4 regions of the Glutamicibacter sp. AOP38-B1-38 genome follow, and region 3 is predicted to be linked to each of the others. Evidence: riboswitches for the same ligand, from Rfam matches in the RefSeq annotation. Region 3 holds a riboswitch; each other region holds the start of a gene.
The links. Region 3 has a riboswitch for S-adenosylmethionine ahead of ACT3TP_RS04285 (hypothetical protein). Riboswitches for the same ligand answer to the same signal wherever they lie in the genome.
Positions count from the first base shown of each region.

Region 1: linked by a shared signal. The riboswitch ahead of ACT3TP_RS11960 (flavin reductase family protein) and the one ahead of ACT3TP_RS04285 (hypothetical protein) in region 3 are both predicted to bind S-adenosylmethionine.
Region 2: linked by a shared signal. The riboswitch ahead of ACT3TP_RS06820 (bifunctional o-acetylhomoserine/o-acetylserine sulfhydrylase) and the one ahead of ACT3TP_RS04285 (hypothetical protein) in region 3 are both predicted to bind S-adenosylmethionine.
Region 4: linked by a shared signal. The riboswitch ahead of ACT3TP_RS14420 (acyl-CoA dehydrogenase family protein) and the one ahead of ACT3TP_RS04285 (hypothetical protein) in region 3 are both predicted to bind S-adenosylmethionine.

Region 1 covers NZ_JBQSWU010000018.1:70,882-73,079, reverse strand. The annotation lists gene ACT3TP_RS11965 (PQQ-dependent sugar dehydrogenase) at 1-802, opposite strand, end outside; SAM riboswitch class IV at 1,036-1,152, shown strand; gene ACT3TP_RS11960 (flavin reductase family protein) at 1,259-1,759, shown strand.
Region 2 covers NZ_JBQSWU010000008.1:137,332-139,529, reverse strand. The annotation lists partial or broken gene ACT3TP_RS06830 (GNAT family acetyltransferase) at 1-67, shown strand, start outside; gene ACT3TP_RS06825 (VOC family protein) at 134-778, opposite strand; SAM riboswitch class IV at 953-1,070, shown strand; gene ACT3TP_RS06820 (bifunctional o-acetylhomoserine/o-acetylserine sulfhydrylase) at 1,151-2,198, shown strand, end outside.
Region 3 covers NZ_JBQSWU010000005.1:48,912-51,109, reverse strand. The annotation lists gene ACT3TP_RS04290 (DinB family protein) at 1-527, shown strand, start outside; SAM riboswitch class IV at 1,000-1,112, shown strand; gene ACT3TP_RS04285 (hypothetical protein) at 1,131-1,397, shown strand; gene ACT3TP_RS04280 (VIT1/CCC1 transporter family protein) at 1,460-2,198, shown strand, end outside.
Region 4 covers NZ_JBQSWU010000025.1:50,790-52,987, reverse strand. The annotation lists gene ACT3TP_RS14420 (acyl-CoA dehydrogenase family protein) at 1-1,210, opposite strand, end outside; SAM riboswitch class I at 1,265-1,355, opposite strand; gene ACT3TP_RS14415 (GntP family permease) at 1,835-2,198, opposite strand, start outside.

The DNA.
Region 1 (2,198 bases), on a different contig from region 3:
GATCTTCCGCAATGCCTTCGTGCGCCGGCCAGCCGTAGTTGGCTCCGGGCTCAATAATGTTCAATTCATCCCAGCGGTTCTGCCCAAACTCGCTGGCATACATGGTTCCGTCGGGAGCCCAAGCGATACCTTGTGGATTGCGATGGCCGAAACTGAATACCGGCGAACCGGGGAAGGGGTTGTCGCCGGGGACCTCGCCCTGAATGGTCAGCCGCAGGATCTTTCCGCCTAGACTTTCCAGATCTTGAGCCGAGGATTCATTTCCAGCGTCTCCCACGGTCGCGTAGAGCATCGAATCCGGTCCGATGGCTAGACGCCCCCCGTTGTGAATTCCTGCCGATGGCAATTCGGACAGGATCGTCCGCGGATGACTCAGCGCGAGCGCACCGCTGTCGCCGGAAAGTTCGAATCGCTGGATGCGGTTGCCGTCTTCTGCGGTGGAGTAGGCGAAAAGGTAGGGCTGTTGAAAGGCCAGCCCAAGCAGTCCGCCTTCGCCACCATGAACTACGTCGTCCAGGCGGATGATCTGCCTGGTTTTGCCCGCTGAATCTATTTCCACGATCCGCCCCGAATCGCGTTCTGAAACGATCAGCGTATTTTCGGCGAAGACCATGGACCAGGGGGCGGCTAGCTCGGCTGCGATCCTTCGCGGTTCGGGCGACTTGGTATCGACTGCCCTGCTGCTTGACGTGGCGCCGGGGGAACGCGGTGCTTCGGCGGCGCATCCGGTGAGCATCGCGGCGCAGGCGAGAATTCCAAGGAAAACCGTGATCTTCGGATTACCAGCTATTCGAGGCCGCATGGTTTCAGGCTAGCAAGATCCGTTCGCTATGCAAGAGGCTGGGCGCTTCGTATCGCACCGAAGGGGAGCGGTATCAGCGGGCCGCGCAGCCGCATCCGAACCCTCCGGTGATTGAATAAATTTCCGATGGACCCTCGAATACTTGTGGCTCATCGAATTTTGGGTTGAATATTTCGATTTGCGAAGCAATTTGTTTGACGCGCGGGAGCTTAGGCCAATATCGTTTTAATCAGAATCATGAGCGTCAGCTAAAGGCCCTGGCTAGCTGGCCGGCAACCCTCTATACGGTAGCGGGGTGCTCCAGGTGAAGATTCGGTGTCGCGCAACACCGCACGATACAAGTACCGCACATCGAGGCGTTAAACCTTCGACGGCGGGTAAGAGCAAGTCAAAGCTGCTTTAGCCTGCCGCCGACCGTCGCCGTACCGGTGGGCATGAAGCAAAGGAAGTCAAGGCATGTCTTTGAATCAAGAACTTGACGCACTGACGCTGCGCAAGGTTTTCGCCCAGCACCCATCGGGAATTGCCACTCTGTGCGCCGAAGTCAACGGGGAAAAGACGGGAATCGTCGCCTCCTCATTCACCGTAGGGGTTTCCTTGGAACCGGCGTTGGTGATGTTTGCCGTGCAGAAAACCTCGAACACTTGGCCGAAGCTGCGGGACGCAAATCGAATCGGCGTTTCGGTGCTCAGCGAGCGCAATGAAGGGGTCTGCAGGCAGATCGCTTCCAAGAGCGGAGATCGATTCCGCGGTGTGGACACCCACACCAGCGACGACGGCTCGTTGTTCATCCATGACTCAACGCTGTGGCTCGACACGACGATCTACAGTGAGGTTGAGGCCGGAGACCATTGGGTCATCCTGTTGCAGGTCCATGGCCATAAGGTCGCCGAGCATTTACCGTCGATTTTCCATGATTCACGATTTCACTCGTTACCAGTCCCGGAACTCGTCTAAATAGTTGTCGTCGCTTCGCGCCACCTGTCATTTTCGCTGACATGTGGCGCGCAGTCGTTTAACTGGCCCGGCGGGCTCGGACCGCGCGGGCGCGTTAAGTTCATATGACCGCAGAGGGGTGCTCTGCATCGAATTGTGGATTACTCGCCTCGAAGTTACGTTTCAGTAGCTTTTTGGAGCGGTGACTACCGCGTTCTTCACGAAGATTCTTTCCACAAAACTATCCACACCTCTGTGGATGGTACGTTGATAAGTCGGTGCAGCAGGTTGAATACACCGGAATCCCGCGAGTTATGCTGTGGATAACGTCATTTGCGAAGGTTGACTCTACAAAGAAATTAACTTTCTATCCACAGGTGTGCAAACAACAAACTCCAAGTCAGATAGTCATTAGCACAACTTAAGTGGGGTAATCCACAAGCTTCTCCCCAAGTCGCAC
Region 2 (2,198 bases), on a different contig from region 3:
CGGATTTTACGAGCGGCTAGGCTACGAAGCTCAAGAAGTGGTGGTCCTAGGCAAAAGGCTTGGATAGTTGGAACGACAAAGGGTAGGCGAGGACGTTGCCGTCCGCACCTACCCTTTATTTCGACGTTCTTTGTTATAGCGTGACCAAACCATTGTCGGTTTCAAAGGTGACCGACAAGATGCCCGGAGTGCCGTTGGGTGCTTCGTATTCCATGCTCACCGCGCCAAGATTGACGTTCTCTGGCTGGCCTAGCCAGTCTAGGACGCGGTCGCGGGAACCAGCGATAGTGATGCTTTGAATCGCACCTACAGGCTCTAGAGCCTTCGAAGGGTGCAGATCCTCCGTTCCTGCGTCCCAGCGAAGCAAATACGGAACCTGCGGATCAGCGATGAGCCCCTTGATTCCAACTTGCTGCCAGGTGAGTTCGCGGCCGTCTGGGAACTTGCGGTTTCCCGGAACAGATTTACGTCCCAGCCGCTCTTCGGCGCTGGAGAGGTCTTCAACGGAAACGCACCATCCCATCCAGCCGCCGCCAAGCTCGGAGCGGGCTCGTACTGCCTGCCCAAACGGTGCTTTGTCGCTGGAAGGGTGGTTTAGAACTTCAACAACTTCTAGGTACTGGTTGTGCTTGAGCGGGAAAATTACATTCCGCGTTCCAAAACGCGGATGTACGCCCCCCTTGACGAATTCCAGGCCCAAAGCCTTGGAGATTCTTTCGGCGGTTGGCATGAGCCCATCGGGGCCACATGCGTAACTAACGTGATCTAGCCTCATCATGTGCCCCATCATGTCACTATGTGATCTCAGTCTCGACTTAGGCGACCCTAAGTGGTAATGGTGGGATCGAACAGTCTGCATAAATTTCTTCATTAAAGATCTATATGACCGATTGAGTCACGTTAAGCTATCTCATATTGCCAAATTCTTCGGCTATCGGGCAGACTTGAGTCAGGTCATGAGTCCCAGTAACAAGCCCCGGCTTACTGGGCGGCAACCCTCCGCCGCGGTGGGGTGCCCCGGGTGAAGACCTGGCCCTCGACGCACCAAGCGTTGAGGACAAGCGCGGGTTACCCCCTTCGAAAGCTCCTCGACGAGGAATTTGCCGTCGGTGTGTTTTTGAGTGGTGTACCCCCATAGTCGACAAACAATATGGAGGAAACCATGAGTAACAACTGGTCTTTTGAAACACGTCAGATCCATTCCGGGCAGCAACCAGATCCGGTCACCGGTGCGCGTGCCCTGCCGATTTTCCAAACCACGTCTTTTGTTTTCCCGAACGCCGAGAGCGCCGCGGCTCGCTTCGCACTGCAGGAGCTGGAGCCGATTTACACCCGTATCGGTAATCCAACGCAGGAAGCGGTAGAAAACCGTATCGCGGATCTTGAAGGCGGCGTCGGCGCACTGCTGGTCGCCTCGGGGCAGGCAGCAACCACCCTCGCAATTCTCAACTTGGCTCAGTCTGGAGACCACTTGGTGGCCAGCCCGAGCCTCTACGGTGGAACGCAGAACCTGCTCAAGCACACGCTGCGCAAGCTCGGTATCGAGGTCACCTTCGTGGCGGATCCAGACAACTTGGATCAGTGGCGTGCAGCGGTGAAGCCAAATACCAAGGCCTTCTTCGGTGAAGTCGTCTCCAACCCGCGCCAAGACATTTTGGACATCGAGGGAGTCTCACAGATTGCCCATGAGGTCGGGGTTCCACTGCTGGTTGATAACACCTTGGCAACCCCATATCTGATCCGCCCCATCGAGTGGGGCGCGGATATCGTCATCCACTCGGCCACCAAGTACCTCGGTGGTCACGGCACCGCCATTGCCGGCGTAATCGTGGACTCGGGCAAATTTGATTTTGCGAAGGATCCGGAACGTTTCCCGGACTTCAACACCCCCGATGAGTCCTACAACGGTTTGGTGTTCGCCCGCGATCTGGGCGTTGATGGCATCCTTGGTGCCAATCTTGCCTACATTCTGAAGGCTCGCGTGCAGTTGCTCCGCGATCTGGGCGCGGCTGTCGCACCGTTTAATGCTTTCCTTATTGCTCAAGGTCTGGAGACTTTGTCTCTGCGTATCGAGCGTCACGTGCAAAACGCGAAGGAAGTAGCCGTCTGGCTTGAAAGCCAGGAGCAGGTTGAAAAGGTCGCTTACGCTGGCCTGCCTTCCTCGCCGTGGTTTGAACGCGGACAGAAGTACTCGGCAA
Region 3 (2,198 bases):
ACACCGTGCTCTGGAAGTGCCAGGGACTCTCCGAGGAGTTGGCCCGCCGCCCCATGACGGATACCGGAACCCACATGCTTGGTGTCATCTACCACCTAGCAATCACCGAATACGGTTATTTCGGCGAGTGCCTAGGTCGTGTGCCCAACGATCGGCATGTGCTTCAACTACTGCAAAGCGATGAACCGCAGATCGACTTCCTGCCTCCGGCCAGCTTCTCGGTAGAAGATGTTCTCGCGTTGTACCGAAAATCCATCGCATTTGCCGAACACGCGCTTGACGAATTGAACTTAGAATCCCCGGCAGAGGTCCCCTGGTGGTCCGTGCATCGGCATACCACCGTGGAGCATCTTATTGTTCATATGATCGCGGAGACCTCCCGGCATGCCGGGCATCTCGATATCGTTCGAGAGCTTCTCGACGGACAGGTAGGACTGCGCGAACAGGCGAGAAATATCCCTGGATTCAGCGCTGAGCAATGGAAGGAACAACGCTCCTCGCTGCAGCGAATCGCCGAGCAGTCCTAACAACGATTCTTCGCCAAATCTTGCTCATAGCTCTGGCAGGGCACCGCCTCTAACAGGCCGCATAGGCTCGCGCTAGCTCGGATGGCCCTGACCGAGCCCAGCGACTAGGAGCACCACCTGGTGAAACTGCCGGTCCGTAGCCTGGCGTTGGTCCCAACGGACCAGAGGCGTTGGACCTGAGCGGCATATTGCGCAGCGATACTCCCGCGCGGCTCGGGCAGGCCTGGCGGCATCGACGGCGGGTCGGGAGGGGAGCCACTTGCCGGAGATCGGTCACCGGGCCAGCCACCGGTAGTGCCCGATGTCCAGATCCCCGCCCGGCGACCTTCGCCTGCGCCAAGCGCAGGGTTCTTGTGGGCGCGGTCCGTGCACCTCCCGGTGCTCGGCTCTGCTTCCCATGAGGCCCGCGAGAGCCGAGTATGACGTCTCACTACGCATCCGGACAGCCCACGGGTGTAGCATCGTGGTGTTGCTTCACGAGATGCGGCGCCAAGCTCCGACTGGCCGCACACCAACCCCAGGTTCATGGGTGGTTCGGATGAAGAAGCGGTCCGTACTCCAACCGGCTACGGGCAAGAGCTCTTTTAAGGGTCCACGATAGTTATGGCTTCAAACGTCCTTCCCATTATTGACCTGCAAACCGGCCAGGTGCAGTTTCCGCTTCGCGGAGTCTGGGTCAGCTACTACGTCACCGACCCGCACCTGCTCACCCGATTGCTAGCCAGAACCGTGGGTCCGCCGAGCTTCGACAGGCAGCGCGAGGAACTTTCGGTATTCGTGGCAGCCCGAGGGCAAAACCCTGGCGCCGCTAAGGTATTTAGTCTTGCCAAATTCCCAGTGCTCGACTCACTCACTAAACTAGGGGGTTGAACCTAACCCGGATCATCTGCCCGTGAATGATCCAATTCTGCCGCAGGAGACTCATCCCCGTGATGGCCCCAACCTCAATTCCCGAACCATCCAAGGCGCAGATCCGCCGCTGGCGCCAGTACATGGCCGATGAGGTCGCCGAAGGTGCGATCTACCGTGAACTGGCCGAAAAGCGCACCGGACAAGAACGCCAGATTCTCCGTGGGCTAGCCGAAGCGGAAGAACGCCACGAAAATTACTGGCGCGCTAAGCTCGGTGAACACGTGCGCCCGGTCCGTCCGTCGATGCGGCGCACCATGTTGCGTTTCATGGCCCGGCATTTCGGTTCGGTGTTTGTCTTGGCGCTGGCCCAGCGTGCCGAAGGCAACTCTCCTTACGCCACCGATCAGGATGCCGCGCCGCAAATGGCCGCGGATGAGCAAGTGCATGAGGAAGTCATCCGTGCTTTGGCTACGGCCGGCAGATCCCGGCTGTCCGGCAACTTCCGAGCCGCGGTGTTCGGCGCAAATGACGGGCTCGTTTCGAATCTGGCCTTGGTCATGGGCATCGGCGCCACCGGTGTGGCCTCGTCCCTCGTGCTCTTCTCCGGAATTGCCGGCCTGCTGGCCGGCGCGCTGTCCATGGCTGCCGGGGAATTCGTGTCAGTCCGTTCCCAACGTGAGCTTCTCACCGCGTCGCGCCCCACCCAAGTCACGCTTTCTGCCGCCCGTGACCTCGATCTTGACGCCAATGAATTGGTGTTGATCTACAAAGCACGTGGCATGAACAATGAGGACGCCGAACACCGCGCGGCAGAACGCA
Region 4 (2,198 bases), on a different contig from region 3:
GCGGCTGGGTTTCCCCGCGCAGGAAGTACGCGCCGACCTCGATTTTCTTGTAGTCCACCGGGTCGTGCAGCGAGTGGGTGCGCACATTGCGCCAGAACAGATCCAGGCCCACATCATTCTGCGTAGAGGAGGAACCGGTGACCTCGAAGATGCGGTTGGCGACCTCCACGCCGATCTCGGTGGAGACCACCTTGGCCTCGGCGATTTCCACCGCCAGCGCCGCGCGTTCAGGCTGGGTGACATTCCCCGCCTTGGCCAGCAGCGCATCGAATTTGCGGCCGAGCTTCTCGGCCAGGGCGGCCACCGCGGCGGTGCGCGCCTTCAGCTCGCCCACGGTGCGCTGGAAGACGACGTCCTGGGAGTAGGTCTCCGCCGCCGAGAGGAACCAGGCGTTCTTGCGGCCCAGCAGGATTTGCTTGCCGCGGGCCAACGCGCCCTCGGCGATGCCCAGGTAGAAGTTCGCGAAGGCCAGCTGGATCCCGGGGGTGAGCAGGGTGGAGACCGGCTCGTCGGTCACCGCCCCGAGCAGATCGGCGGCCTCGATGCGCACGTTGTGGTACTTCAGCGAGTTCGAGGCGCTCAAGCGCTGGCCCAGGTAGTCCCAGTCATCGACGATTTCCAGCCCTTCCCGGTTGCGCGGGAGGACGAAGGCCAACACTTCGCCGTGTCGCGGGCCTCCGGAGACCTCGGCGTTGACGACGATCACCTCGCCGACTCCGGAGCCGGTGGAGAAACGCTTGAAACCGTTCAGCCGGAAGCCATCGTCCTCCGCGGTGAGCGTCAGCTGCGGGTCCACCGGATTCACCGAATCGCCCCAGAGCCAGCCTCCGGCCACGGTCCGCTGCCACCACTCGGCCTGGGCTTCGGCCGGAGCGTAGAAGGCGATGCCGGACTGGTTGATGTAGTGGTAGGCCAGCAGCTGGGAGATGGACCCGTCGGCCGCGGCCAGGATGCGGATGGTTTCAAAAGCGGTGGCCCAGTGCGCTCCGGCTCCCCCGAATTCGGCCGGAACCAGCAGGTTCAGCAGCCCGGCCTCGCGCAGCAGCTGCACCTCGGCGAAGGGCTGCTCGTTTTTGCGGTCGCGCTCCAGCGCGTCCGCGGCCAGGGTGGCCGCGACCTGCTCGGCGATCTCGCGCCAGTGGGCGAGCTCGGCCTCGTCTGCGCTCCCGGTGTAGGGAACGCGGGGCAGTTGCGTGCTCAGTACGGTCATTTTCGTTCTCCCTTAGAGTCTTGCTCCGAAGGAAGCAGAAAGTTGCTTTCTGCTGATCCATCGAACCTGGCGTTAGCACTAGCTGCCGAATGCAGGCTTGCTGCGGCGTCGTCGAGCCAGGTCTCTCAGCCGCTCTGGATGGTTGGTACTTCGAGTGAAACACCGCGGCATGAGCGGATGGAAGGAGCACGTCATCCGACGGAATAGTCGGTCAGAAGTCGTCACAAAGCGAGATTTCCGGCGGACTTGGACCGCCCCGAAGGCGCTGGGACGCCGTCATACTTCTGGAGGTTACGTCATCGGCGATCGGAGAGCTTGATATCCGGATCCAGCATCAATCGACCGGGCACCTGTCAGGGGGATCTCGGTTTCTCAATTAGCCGACAGCGATAAGCGTCAGCGAATGCGGGGGTGGATCATGGATCCAGCGATCAGGCATCCCAGATGGCCGGATTGCCGGTCATTGTTCCCATGCCCGTAATCCTTGCCAGCAAGTCAATGGGGAAAGCTGGGCTGTGCTCGAAGTTGCAGCCTTGCCTATTGCGGCCATCCCGCCAGTTAAACCAATAACCGCGCCATCCACTGATGGCGCGGTTATTGGTTTATGCAGGCTTCTTGGATTTACTAGAGCAGGAATGCCCCGAGGATCCAGACGGTAGCAAATGCGGCGGTGCCCTGGATGGCGGTGGCCACGCTCAAGGTCTTGTAGGCCGTGATCACCGGGATGCGGCTGAGCTGGGAGACCACCCAGAAGTAGGAATCGTTGGCATGCGAGACGACCATCGCGCCGGCGCCAACTGCCAGGACACTGAGCACCATGCCCAGTTCGGAGTCCAGACCGAGGGATCCGAGCATCGGGGCGACCAGCGCCGAGGTGGTCACCATCGACACGGTGGATGAGCCCTGCGCCGACTTCAATGCCGCGGCGATCAGGAATGGCACAGCCAGTCCGAGACCCAAGCCGCTGAGCGAATCGGAGAGGATCGTG